One region of the Aliamphritea ceti genome, then DNA from elsewhere that is predicted to be linked to it. Evidence: predicted binding sites of a transcription regulator. Region 1 holds the regulator's gene; each other region holds the start of a gene.

Region 1 (4,703 bases):
TTGAAGTATCAAAGTTTTTTAAGGGATGGCCGATATACAGGAACGGTTATGAAGGTTAAACGTTTTTTTGCGCCGGACATGCGACAAGCAATGCAGAGGGTTCGAGAAGAAATCGGACCTGACGCTGTTATTGTGTCTAATCATCGGGTTGCCGGAGGGGTAGAGGTTGTTGCCGCTCACGAGCACGAGTATGAAGCCGCGCAGGAAGCCTTTAAGCGAAAACAAGCCCAGGAAAAACAACAACAGCAGCTTCAGCAGCAAAGCGCCCGGGAAGCTAGCCCGAAGTTGCAGAGTAATCTGGCAGATGAGTTACGTAAAGCTCAGGCCAGAATTGCAGCTGCTCAGGCGGGTACTGAAGAGCCGGCGAAAGCAAAAAATCAACAGGTTGATGATACAGACCTGGATGGCATTCTTGATACTCTTAAGCAGCGGCAAGCCCAGCAGGCAGCCCGTAACTTCGAACGTAATGAACAACGTCAGCCTGGGTCAATCGTACCTCCGGACCCAGTAACACCTCCGCCTGCACCTGGTATTGATGAGTATGTTGCTCAGTCTAAGCCGGCTACCCGTCAGGAACCGTCTTATACCGCTCCGGCACCTGATCCTCAGGTTGCGACTATGCGGGCGGAAATCGATACGCTTAAATCATTACTCATACAGCAAGTTTCTCAGCCTAAAGAGGCTGTATCAGCGCCTGAACGGGCAACCGTTATGCCAAAGCCACAGCCAGAGGCTTCGGAAGAAAGTGTTCTGCAGCGCCGGGTAGAGAATCGCCTGGAAAAGCTTGGTATAGGTCCTCACTTGCGGCGACAGCTAATTAAGCTGGATGGTACTGCAAGTCTGGATGATAGTTGGCGAGATACCTTAGCTAAGCTGAGTGATTCTATTCCTGTTATCGGTGGTGATTTTGTCGAACGTGGCGGGATGATTGCTTTTGTAGGTCCGACGGGTGTAGGTAAAACAACGACTATCGGCAAGTTAGCAGCGCGTTATGTTTTGAAGCATGGCAGTTCAAGTGTCGCGCTTGTTACCACAGATTCTTATCGTATTGCTGCACATGAGCAGTTGTTAACTTTTGGCCGGATTTTAGATATTCCAGTGCGGGTTGTAGATGAAAATCATAGCCTGGATGAAGTTTTATTGTCGTTACGTAATAAGCGACTGGTGTTGATTGATACTGCTGGTATGAGTGCGCATGAGCCGCATACGCAAGCTCAACTGGATATGTTACAAAGTGTTAGCGTCCGAATGAAAAAATTATTGGTGCTTTCATGCTCAAGTCAGCGGCATGTTATTGAAAATGCCTATGAAACTTACAGCCGTATGGGGCTTAATGGTTGTATTCTCAGTAAGTTAGACGAGTCCGGGAATCTTGGTGAGGCCATTGAACTGATTGTGGATAACGGCTTGCCTGTCACTTATGTGACCGATGGACAGCGGGTTCCGGACGATTTAGAAGTTGCTCATAAGCGTGATTTGGTGAGCCGTGCGGTGGTTACTGCACAGCGTGTATCACGCAATCAACGCATGGCTCAGGATCGTCGTCAGGATAAACTTTCACAAAATGGGCAGTGGGTTGATTGATGGGATATCAGATAGGAAGACATAATGACTAGTCCGCACCCCGTGAAAGTTGTTGCTGTTACCGGTGGTAAGGGCGGCGTTGGTAAGACGAACGTATCTGTAAACCTGAGTCTTGCATTAGGTGAGATAGGTCGAAGGGTCGTGCTTATGGATGCCGATTTAGGGTTGGCAAACGTTGACGTTCTGCTTGGAGTTAAGGCAACACAAAATATTACTGATGTGTTAGCGGGAGACTGTTCCTTACGCGATCTGTTGATTGAAGTGGATAAAAACGTCCATATTGTGCCAGCAGCTTCCGGTACGCAGGCCATGACAACCCTGAGTGCGCATGAACATTCTGAACTGATTCACTCGTTTAGCGATATCGAAGATGATCTGGATGTGCTGATAATCGATACTGCAGCGGGTATTTCCGATACGGTAGTAAGTTTCGTCAAAGCTGCCCAGGAAGTGGTTGTCGTCGTTTGTGATGAGCCGACATCGATAACTGATGCTTATGCACTCATGAAGCTGTTGAATCGGGACTATCAGGTGAGTCGATTTAGAGTACTTGCCAATATGGTACGTTCTGAGCAGGAAGGCAGGAATATATATAGTAAGCTGTTAACCGTTTCGGAAAGGTTTCTGGATGTGACGCTTCAATACCTGGGATCAATCCCTTATGATGAGTCGGTCCGCAAGGGTGTTCAACAGCAACGTGCTGTTTTAAAAGCGTTTCCTAAGAGCAAAGCCTCGTTAGCATATAAGCTGCTGGCGGCAAAAGTAGATGAGTGGGGAGTGTCTTCATCACCCCGTGGTCATCTGGAGTTTTTTGTTGAGCGATTGGTTAAAGGGGCTAATCAACGCTGACAAGTCAGAAGAGCGAATATGTATAACCAGTTACAGTTTAAGTCAGGTCAAGAGCTGATTGAGCAATATGCGCCGTTAGTAAAACGTATCGCGCATCATTTGCTGGCGCGCTTGCCTGCAAATGTTGTGCTGGATGATTTAGTTCAGGCAGGCATGGTGGGTTTGCTTGAAGCCGGCAAAAAATATGACCCTTCTAAAGGCGCAAGTTTTGAAACTTATGCCGGCATCCGGATTCGCGGCTCAATTATTGATGAGGTGCGTAGGGGAGATTGGACTCCCCGTTCTGTGCACCGCAATGGGCGCCGAGTTTCCGAAGCAATTCAGGCAATTGAATCCCGTACTGGTAGAGATGCCCAAGATGGGGATGTTGCTGCCGAATTAAATATCACTGTCACTGAATATCACGCATTATTAAAAGATTCCGCGGAGAGCCGGTTGTTCAGTTTTGAAAAACTGATTGAGCCGCAGGAAGACGGTCCTGGCGAAAACATCGCCGCAGAGAATTTAAGTCCTGAAGAAGAGCATGAAGAATTTGGTTTTATTCAGGCGATTGCGACAGCAATTGAAGGATTGCCGGAGCGAGAAAAATTAGTGTTGTCGTTGTATTACGACGAAGAAATGAATTTAAAAGAAATTGGTCAGATCCTGGGTGTCAGTGAATCCAGAGTTAGCCAGATTCATAGTCAGGCAGCGTTACGCTTGCGTAGTCGATTAAGAGACTGGCAATAGCTGGCAGTCTGTGGGTAAGACAACGCTGGCTAACTGCAGTCAGTCAGATAGTTTTCCTGATGGAGGGATAGTCTTGAAGAAAGACATAAAAATACTTGTAGTAGATGACTTCTCTACTATGAGACGCATCATTAAAAATCTGCTCCGTGATCTGGGGTTTACTAACATAGTTGAGGCCGATGACGGCAAGACTGCTTTGCCGATTTTGCAAAGCGGTAGCATTGAGTTTTTGGTAACCGACTGGAATATGCCAATTATGACCGGTATCGACTTGCTTAAGACGGTCCGGGCTGATCCGAATCTGAAGCATATTCCGGTATTGATGGTTACAGCGGAAGCTAAGCGTGATCAGATTGTTGAGGCGGCTCAGGCAGGTGTAAATGGCTATGTAATTAAGCCGTTTACTGCAGCTGTGCTGAAAGAAAAAATCGATAAGATTTTTGAACGACTAGGCTAGGTGGGCTGCTATGTCTGAGACGGAAGATAATAAAGGCGCAGGTGGCTTTGAGCTTGAGCTGAAGCAGGATGCTGACAAATTAGTAGAGCATTTGGCTAATGGTGATGTTGGCGCAGCAATGACGCTGATCCATGATCTGAATGAGAAGCGCCATCAAGCGTTGTATCACGAAGTAGGCACTCTTACTCGTTCTTTGCACAATGCAATTGTCAGTTTCTCTGATGATGTCAGCAGTAGTGCAATGTTGCAGGATTCTAAAGAGCACATTGCTTCAATATCTGATGCAAGTGATCGCTTGTCTTATGTTATTGAACTCACTGAGAGTAACGCGCATAAGACTATCGATAGCGTAGATATCTCTTTGACTCTGGTGTCGGAGCTTGAAGAAGGCTTTAATCGTCGCCAGCGTTTACTGGATGAGTTCGATAAAGTTCAGCAAGAAAAGCCAGAGTTAGAAGGCCTGTATAAGCTTGCCTGTCAGCATGCATGTGATAATTCAGATGCGCTGGTTGAATTGAAAGAACGGCTGACGAATATTTTATTGGCGCAAGAGTATCAGGATATAACTGGTCAGCTGATAAAGCGTGTAATTCAGTTGGTAACAGATATTGAATCTCAGTTGGTTAATTTGATGGAAGTTGCTTCCAGAGTTAATCGTCTGAATGGTTTTGATGGAATGACGGCCGAAGCAGAAGCATTGGCGAAAGAAAAGAAAGTAATGGCTGAAGGCCCACAATTGGCAGCAAAAGATAAGAGTGAAGTTGCTTCCAGCCAGGATGATGTGGATGACCTCCTTTCCAGTTTAGGTTTTTAACAGGGGTAGGCAATGGCTTTAAATGTTGATCAGGAAATACTGGAAGATTTTTTGGTAGAAGCGGGAGAAATCCTTGAACTTCTGTCTGAGCAGTTAGTTGATCTCGAGCAAAATCCAAAAGACCGGGAGTTGTTAAATGCAATCTTCCGTGGTTTCCATACCGTTAAGGGTGGTGCGGGTTTCTTACAGCTTGAGCCAATGGTTGACTGCTGCCACAGTGCAGAAAATCTTTTCGACATGCTGCGTAATGATGATTTACAAGTATCTGCA
Region 2 (4,703 bases), 1.3 Mb from region 1:
CGTACTTGCTAACGAACTGGTTGCCATTAACCAATACTTTTTACATGCACGTATGTTTAAGAACTGGGGCCTCGATGGACTGAATAAAGCTGATTACAAAGTTTCTATTCAGAAAATGAAAAATGCTGACAAGATTATCGAGCGGGTGCTGTTCCTGGAAGGCTTGCCAAACCTTCAGGATCTTGGTCGGCTGCGAATCGGTGAGGATGCTGGTGAAATGATTCAGGCAAATATGGATTTTGAGCTGGACGCCTTAAAACCGCTTAAAGACACCATTGCCAAGTGTGAGGAAAAGAACGATTTCATCAGCCGCAGCCTGCTGGAGAGTATTCTGGAAGAGCAAGAAGAACAGATAGACTGGCTGGAAAGTCAGCAGTATCTGATCGCCAATGCCGGTATGGAAAATTACCTGCAGTCTCAGTTAGACGATGACTGAATCTAATCTTCTATTAGAATGCTAAACGCGCGTAAAAACGTGTGACTAAACAGCACCATTAAAAAAGGCTTAACTCACTGAGTTAAGCCTTTTTCATACCCGGCAGAGCCAAAAATTAATCAGGCTACCTGGGCAGCGTTTTCTGCAAGCGCCAGTAACTTCTCATTAAGAATTTTCTTAGTCACGCGGGCACACTTCCCACACTGACTCGCCACTCCCAGTTGTGTAGACAACTGCTTCATTGTGGTTGCGCCTTCTTCAATACTGGCTTCAATTTTTTTGTCGGTCACACCGTGGCAAATGCAGACGTACATTGTATTCATTCTCATTAACATTAGCTGCAGCGATAGTAATGTAAATGATAATGACTATCAAGATTAATTATCATGAAAATGATTCACATCATTATTCATTCTCAGTGCCAAAGTGAGTACAAAGCACCCGTCGAGTAGCTAAATTTAAGTAGATTTATTCAGCCTGTTGATTTACAAACGATTTATACGCTTGTTTAATATAGGGCAGCCATACGCCCCCTCGGTTATTTAATAGCAGCAAATGCTACTTATTAGTTAACTGAAGCAAAAAAACAATTACTATACTCACACGGGACGTGAATCAGGTTTAAACAGATCTATGACAGTACGCTTACCATTACCAGCAGCCAAGAAGTTGACCATCATTTATAATGTAGAGTCAGGCTGTCTCGGCCCTCAGGGGCCTTCACATATCGAACCTTTCTGTCGCTTTGCTCAGGAACAGATGGTCGATCTTCACAGTGACTTCATCAACTGGCAGATCACTCCCAGGTCCGATAACAGTAAACCCGAAATTCAATATGCACTGATGAATAAACTCCTTCAGGAGCATCAGGCAGAAAAGTTTCTCAGTTATTTCGACAAAAGTGTTGATGAATTGGAAACCTTCCTACTCGGCATAATTGTAATTCTGATTGAGCAGTACCATAACGAGCAGGCTTAAGGTAACTAAAAACGCGAAAGAAATTCCCCAAAGCGGTTAGCCACAGATTCGTCACTAAGGCCGCCTGTGCTACTCTAACGCCTTAATTTGTCTGTTATTTTAAGGCCACTTCCTTGCTTGCTTATGCCTTCACAAAATCACTGCGTTTACTGATTCCCGGAATCATTACTCTGATCGCAGGTGTTCTTTTACAACAGCAGGCAGCGGCTCTGCCGCTGCACTACAAGGACATTGTTACACTGCTTCCTTATGTCCTTGGCATCATTAGCCTGATTCTGGCTGTGAGCTTCAATCAGGGACGTTTATTTCTTAGCACGCTTAACGCGCTTTGCTTTTATGCGGCTATTCAGTCAGAGCTGCAAACTTCACTCAACTTACCGGCTAACTTCGTATTTTTTAGCCTGTTGTGTTTACTCTTTCCAACACAGCATGCATTACTCAGCCTCTATCCAGAAAGAGGTTTTAGCCCGCGCTGGGCGCTTCCCCGCGCCAGTATAGTCATCTGCAGCTATGCCTTGCTCTGCGGACTAAAACAATTTCAGGGATTTGCCGGATGGATAGGTAACCTGCCATCAGCCATGTTGGAACTGGCCTTTAATTCCTTATTACTGAACCAGGTCAGCCTGATTATTTTTACTCTGGTACTGCTGCTCAATGCCTATTTGCTAATGCGCCGCCAAAGCCTGGTAGATGCGGCAATGCTTATCATGACACTGGCCGCTGCTCTGATGCTGGCATTTTTTGCCCAGCCTCTGGCTTCAGCATTATTTGCCTGCTCGGCACTGATCCTGTTGTTATTTACCATTTTATTTAACTCGTACAGCATGGCATTTATTGATGAGCTAACCTCTCTGCCAGGACGCCGGGCACTGGAAAATCAGCTCGCCAGCGTCGGGAAACACTACACCCTGGCAATGGTAGATGTAGACCACTTCAAAAAATTTAATGACACTTATGGTCATGACGTTGGTGATCAGGTGCTGCGCATGGTTGCCAGCCAAATGCGCCAGGCAGCCAAAGGAGCTCAGGTATTCCGCTATGGTGGTGAGGAATTTACCATTTTGTTCAAAGGCAAAGACGAAGCCGCTGCCTGGCATACAGCGGAACGGGTACGCGAAGCTGTCGCAAATTATCCTATGTATATTCGCGGCGATAACCGCCCGGAAGATGCCGATGAAGGTAAAAATCAGCGCCAGTCAGATAAACCTGAATCTGACTATGTACAGGTATGTATCAGCCTTGGCCTGTGTCAGAACACTGATGACCTGGCAGACAGCAGCGCAGTGCTGAAGGCTGCTGATGAAGCCTTGTATAAAGCCAAGCAAATGGGGCGTAACCGTACCATTGGCCGTCAGACGGGTATTACTAACGAATAACCCTTCCCGACTGCTTTCAGCCAGGCTAAATTTTCAAACATATAGTCTGGTTGAATAAATTTCACTCGATTTTTTTGTCAGCTGGTCGATAGTAGAGATAATGACAAACCCATTCAGAGATTCGTGCCATGGAGATTACCCCTCAGGGACAAACCATCCGCAGTAATGAAACGCCTGCGCAACACAATCGTAAAACCGGACAAACAGACAATCAGGGCCAGGCTAATCAGGTAAATATCAGTCAGGCAGAATCGAGTAAGACTCAACTTAATCAGTCGATCCTGAAAGCCTCTCTGGAAGTCAGTATAAAATCTGGTAATGATTCAATGACTCTGCTTTACCGCAGTGCCATTGATAAGCTTAATGAAGTTTTAGAAACTGATTTGGGTGAGAGTTCAATCAACAAAGCCTATGACTCAGGTCTGGATGTCAGTCCGGAAGCAACAGCAGAACGTATCGCTACTCAGACGACAGGATTTTTTGCCAGTTACCGTCAGCAGAACCCTGAACTCAGTGAGTCTGAAGCCGCAGAGAAGTTTAGCGAAATCATCCGTGGTGGCATCAAACAGGGATTTGATGAAGCCAGAGAAATCCTTGACGGCTTAAAAGTGTTAGAAGGTGATATTGCAACAAACATCGATACAACTTACGGCCTGGTACAGGAAAAACTCGATAGTTTCTTTGCAAATCTGGCCAAAACTGAGCCTGCAGAAACCCCTTCATCATAACCCGATTCAGATCAATGTCCGGCCTGATACTTAGGTATATGATCACAAAAGAATAGTCTGTGCCGGACGCGAATACCTGATCGGAAACCATCTGAACAAAAAACTCTGATAGCTGCTCGCCAGCCGGCGCCGTTTCTAGTGTATTAGCAAATTGAGATTTAACTCCAATTCCACTAGAATCCTTGTGTTGGATAACCGAGTGATCCTCGGCCAGCCCCACACAATAATAAAAATTGCCGGAGATTTCCCCTTGAATACCATTGCGGATCATCCTATGACGCCAGAGACCCTGGTAATGATGAAAGACAATGCGGCACAAGCCGCAAAAACAATGAAAGCCCTGAGTAATGAAAGCCGACTTTTGATCCTCTGCCACCTGGATGGCAAAGAACTTTCGGTGACTCAGTTAAATGACTACCTGGACCTTAGTCAATCGGCTTTATCGCAGCACCTGGCTGTACTGCGCAAGGATGAATTAGTCAGCACCCGCCGCGAATCGCAGACCATTTACTATTCGTTGTCAGGCAATAATGCAACTCGCATTATTCATACCCTGCACGAGGTATTCTGCCCAACGCTATAAGTGATCAGGCATTGAAGAGTGCCCCTTCAATGCCCATGATTACCTTCTATGCTAATGCTTTAAACGTTGCTTTTGCCAGTCCTGTTCCGGTTCATTCAGCAACATTTCCATTTCAATCGCGTCTTCATCCATGTTGTAACGATTCTTAAAACCCAAATGACGCGCCAGCCCCTGCATCCCTTTATTCGACACCAGAGTAGACCCCATCAACAATAGCGTTCCCCGGCTACGGCAGTAGTCGATCGCCTTCTGCATCAGAATACGGCCCAGCCCTTCCCCTTGCAGTTCATCACGAATAACGACGGAAAACTCAGCCCTTACATTGTCGGCATCTGTCACTGCACGTACGACACCAAGGGTTTCCCAACCACTGCCATCAGCCTTCCAGGCTGTGGCAATAAATGCCATCTCCCGGTCATAATCTATCTGTGTCCAGTTAGCCAGTTCGAGATGATCCGGGACCCCACGATTATAGAAATAACGCAGTCTGATCGACTCGGCACTAAGACTGTTATAGAACATCAGATGATTAGGCTCATCTTCGCCACGAATAGGCCTTACCTCAACCTCTCTGCCACCTTTAAGAAGTACCACATCGCGCA
Region 3 (4,703 bases), 1.5 Mb from region 1:
GGCAGCTAAGCAAGGCCTGCAAAAGATGAAAGCTCTGCATGATATGGGCTTTGTTCAGGGCGTACTGGCACCTCAGGAACGCCCGGATATTGATACTCTGCGACGTCTCGGCTTCACTGGCTCAGATGCCAGCGTACTCGCCAGCGCAGCTCGACAGGCGCCACGTATTCTTGCTGCTTGCTGCTCAGCTTCCAGCATGTGGACAGCTAATGCTGCAACCGTTTCACCCAGTGCTGATACTGCAGACGGCAAAGTACATTTTACCCCGGCTAACCTGACCAACAAATTCCATCGCTCTATCGAGCACAGTGTGACTGGCCGTATTCTGCAAGCCACCTTTGCCGATAATCAGCACTTTCAACATCACCATGCATTACCAGGCGTTGAGCATTTCGGTGATGAAGGTGCCGCGAACCACACGCGTTTTTGCCATGACTACGGCAAAGCCGGCATCGAGTTTTTTGTGTTTGGCCGCTACGGCTTTGATATGAGCAAGCCAGCGCCTCAAAAATATCCGGCCCGCCAAACGCTTGAAGCTTGTCAGGCAATAGCCCGCAAGCATGGCTTGCGCGACAACGCTGTTGTATATGCGCAACAAAACCCAGCGGTTATCGATCAGGGCGTCTTCCATAACGATGTTATTGCTGTCGGCAACGGTACCCTGCTGTTCTGCCACGATCAGGCCTTCCTGAATCAGGCAGAGGTAAAAGCAGAGCTAACCGCAGCTATGGACAACGACTTTGAAATTATCGAAGTCCCCAGTAACAAAGTATCAGTACAGGATGCTGTTCAAAGCTATCTATTCAACAGCCAGTTACTCAGTAAACCAGAAGGCGGCACTTTGCTGATCATTCCGGAAGAATGTGAGAAAAACCCGGCAGTATGGTCTTACCTGCAGGAACTGGTTAGCAGTGATGCCAGTATTGATGAACTGAAAGTATTCGATCTGAAACAGAGCATGAGTAACGGGGGCGGTCCAGCTTGCCTGCGCTTACGGGTAGCAATGAATACAGCAGAGCAAGCTGCTTTTAACCAGCATACCCGCATGAATGACACACTCTTCAACACGCTGAACGCCTGGGTAGACAAACACTACCGTGACCAATTACGGGAGCAAGATCTGGCTGACCCTCAGCTGCTAACTGAATCCCGAACTGCACTGGATGAGCTGACTCAGATTTTACAACTGGGATCGGTATATCCGTTCCAGCGCGAAGGCCGTTGCCACCCCTAATCTATTCACTCAAAGATATTTTGTCTGCAAGTGTTTTACGCCGGTATTATTATACCGGCGTTTTAGTTTCAATGACTGAGAGAAAGACCTACATGCAGACAGAAGTCTATACGGTTAATGCATTCACCTATCAAAATCAGGGAGGCAATCCAGCCGGAGTTGTAGTGAATGCTGATCCCCTTAACACTGACCAGATGCAAAAGATTGCCAGCAAAATGAGCTACCCGGAAACTGCATTTGTCTGTACACCTCCTCAGAATATACATGCCGACCTTACCGTACGTTTCTTTACCCCATCATCAGAAGTAGATTTCTGTGGTCATGCGACACTGGCAACATTTTACCTGCTCTGGCACCTCAAAATACTTTCTGCAGGTAACTATACTCAGGCAACCAAAGCCGGATTGCTGAATGTCTGTATTACGGACAATGGCCAGATAATTATGGACCAGCAAGCGCCACAGTTTATGTCCATCTTTCCCGCTCAGACAATCGCACCTTTACTGGATTTACCCATCAATGCTATTAATTCGCAGTTTCATCCGCAAAAAGTAAGTACCGGCCTGCCAGATCTGTTTGTTGCTGTAACAAGTGGCTATCTTCAGCAGGTAACGCCAGATCTGCCTGCAATTTCTGAGCTATCCCGACAACATAACCTGACAGGTTTGCATGTATTTGAATTAACACCTAAGGAAACACACGACGCTATCTGCCGCAACTTCGCCCCGCGCTTCGGCATTGATGAAGAAGCAGCTACAGGTAGCTCCAGTGGCGCACTGGCCTGCTATCTACAACGTCACTACTTCCCACAAAAAACTGATTACAGCTTCTTACAGGGACAATCTCTTGGCCTGGAATCAGAGATAAACGTCTCACTAACAATCGCAGACAATGCAGTGACTCAGGTCCAGGCCTTTGGCACAGCAACACTTATTAAACGGCAGACGCTATAGCCATCTAACTCTTTACAACATTGCATTAGCGACACCCTAAAATTCCAGCAATTTTTATGTGTATATAACTTACTTTTTCTCTCCACCAGCCGATAGCCTTATTATTCACCAACACCTGGCTCGCATATTGTTTATATATCTGTTGTTATTACAGCCAGCAGAATCATAGGACGATTACTGTGAAAATCTCATCATCAGAGGTAGCCTTCAGGGCATTACATAACAAAGAAGACAGCCATCATTACGAAAAACAAACCACTGCGTCTGAGCAACGCCGCCGTGGATTCGGAATCCAGACAGGCCTTAGTATCACCGAAACGGTGACCGACCTGTCTTACCAGGCCAAAATGCGCCATCAACAAAGTAACTCCTTATCAAGCCAGTCAATCATCAGCCTGAACGGCCAGACACAAAAGCTTGAAAGTACCAGCAGTCTTGAAACACTCACCCGAACAACCCTTGGGCTTAATGCGCAAACGGCCCGTATCAATATTGAACTGCCAGTCCAGACTCGCAGCCTTAATCTGCAGCATGCCGAAACCTATCAAAATGTTTCCCAACTGACTCAGGGCGACGTAGAGGCAATCGCGGTGAATGCCTCAGGTGGAACCAATGCCAGACTGGATATAACCGAACAGCATTTTTATAAAGAAAAAGAAAAACTCCAGGTTGATACTCAGGGAACCGTAACCACCGCCGATGGCCGCCAGATCAACTTTCTTATGGAACTGGAAATGGAGCGCAGCTTCGAATTAGAAGAATCAATGCAGATCCGCCACAGCGAACGTGAAGTCATGGACCCACTGATGATTAACCTGGGCAATGCCGGTGCCGCACTCACCAGCACCAGCTTCAGCTTCGACCTGGACGCAGACGGCACCACAGAACAAATATCATTTGCCACCGGTGGCAGCGGCTTTCTCGCTCTGGATATTAACAACGACAACAAAATCAACGATGGCAGCGAATTATTCGGCACCCAGGGAAGTGACGGCTTTGCTCATCTTGCCCGCTACGACGATGATGGTAACAAATGGATCGATGAGTCTGATGAAGTGTTCGACAAACTTAAAATATGGAGCCGTGACGAAGCCGGTAATGATCAGCTTATCAGCTTAAAACAAGCCGGTGTTGGCGCCATTTACCTGGGTGCTGGTAGCGGTAACTTCGACCTGACTGACAGCTCTAACCAACTGCTTGGCCAGGTTAAAAGTACCGGCATGTTCTTAATGGAGAGCGGCGAAGCCGGAAGTATTCAGGAAGTTGATCTGGCGATTCATCCTGAAGCAGAGCAGCTGCAAAACGTACCTGATCCGGTTGAGCAAAACCTCAGCACTAATGTGAATCAAACGGCTGACACCCCCAGATTTGTCAGTATTTTTGACCTGATGATGCCAGAAAACAACCCGCCTCAAATGACCCGTCGTACTGAAACCACTACGGTGACAAACAATGAACAGGTTACCGTTAAGACTGATAACAGCGAAGAACAGCCCAAGGAAGTGAAGAAAACACATTCGGGAGAGCTTGGTGAAAGCATCCTCGAGTCACTCAACCGGCTAATCGAGCTGGCACACCTTAAACAAGAAAAAGAGTACGACGAAAACCAGAACCTTAAGGATATCATTCAGAATTTGCGCAAACATCATCTGAATAATTAACCAAGCGTTCTTAGCGGGATCAGGGCCAATCAATTAAAGCCCTGATCCACAACCTGAAAAGCTCTTAAAAACTAACGACTTCCGAGCCAAAAACAAAACCAGCTTAGCGGTGGTTCCACACACCTGATTCTGTTGGCACACCTTCATCCCCAGACGCTGCGTTACCATCCCGTCATACCTAATATCCAAATACAATAAAAATAACAGTATCCTGGAGCCAAGTATGACAACGTCTCAACGGCCCGTAGTCCCTTCTGCTTTGCTGAATAAATGGCAGCACATTATCGACTTACTGGCCCGTCTCAGCCACACCCCGGCAGTACTTATTACCCGCGTGCGTCAGGATGATATAAGCCTGTTATTGCGAAGCCGTAATACTGAAAACCCGTTCCAGCCTAAAGGCTTCAATAAACGTTGCAGCGACATGTACTGCGACCGGGTAATAACAGATCAGACGCCCCTGTTAATTAACAATGCTCTGGAAACAGCCGATTGGAAAAACGCCCCCAGCGTTGAACGGGGAATGACCTTCTATCTGGGCTACCCTCTTAGCTGGCCTGATGCAGAACCCTTTGGCACCATCTGCGTCATGGATCAGCAAGCCGACAATCAGGCGCTTGATTATCAGCAGCTGATGGAAGAGTTTCAGGCTTTGATCAACCACGACCTCAAACTGTTACATGAACTGGAAAGCCATCAGCAACAGCAACTTCAGATGGAGCATCGTCTGAGCACACTGAATACTGAGATAGATGCCCGCGCCATAGACTTAAATGAAATAAACACTGCACTGCGGGTATTACTCCGTCAGAGGGAGAGCGACCGACAAGCCCTGGAGCAGGAAGCCTATGCCGA

What was found. Region 1 encodes FliA, which starts transcription of late flagellar genes. Its sites were predicted from a motif close to CTAAAGTTNNNNNNNNNNCNGCCGATA; they were not measured.
Region 2: OCU49_RS14560 (DUF5610 domain-containing protein) is a predicted target of FliA. The motif match lies at 2,855-2,881, and genes of this name have one in related genera.
Region 3: OCU49_RS13785 (SPM autocatalytic domain-containing protein) is a predicted target of FliA. The motif match lies at 2,256-2,282, and genes of this name have one in related genera.

The regions. Positions count from the first base shown of each region.
Region 1 is NZ_AP025282.1:4,523,890-4,528,592, reverse strand. It holds gene flhF (flagellar biosynthesis GTPase FlhF) at 49-1,584, shown strand; gene OCU49_RS20475 (MinD/ParA family protein) at 1,609-2,433, shown strand; gene OCU49_RS20470 (RNA polymerase sigma factor FliA) at 2,452-3,162, shown strand; gene cheY (chemotaxis response regulator CheY) at 3,236-3,619, shown strand; gene OCU49_RS20460 (protein phosphatase CheZ) at 3,630-4,433, shown strand; gene OCU49_RS20455 (chemotaxis protein CheA) at 4,446-4,703, shown strand, end outside.
Region 2 is NZ_AP025282.1:3,176,165-3,180,867, forward strand. It holds gene bfr (bacterioferritin) at 1-436, shown strand, start outside; gene OCU49_RS14545 (bacterioferritin-associated ferredoxin) at 556-765, opposite strand; gene OCU49_RS14550 (hypothetical protein) at 1,070-1,414, shown strand; gene OCU49_RS14555 (GGDEF domain-containing protein) at 1,528-2,790, shown strand; gene OCU49_RS14560 (DUF5610 domain-containing protein) at 2,919-3,518, shown strand; gene OCU49_RS14565 (ArsR/SmtB family transcription factor) at 3,793-4,101, shown strand; gene OCU49_RS14570 (bifunctional acetate--CoA ligase family protein/GNAT family N-acetyltransferase) at 4,153-4,703, opposite strand, start outside.
Region 3 is NZ_AP025282.1:2,996,191-3,000,893, forward strand. It holds gene astB (N-succinylarginine dihydrolase) at 1-1,234, shown strand, start outside; gene OCU49_RS13780 (PhzF family protein) at 1,327-2,187, shown strand; gene OCU49_RS13785 (SPM autocatalytic domain-containing protein) at 2,367-3,848, shown strand; gene OCU49_RS13790 (LuxR C-terminal-related transcriptional regulator) at 4,072-4,703, shown strand, end outside.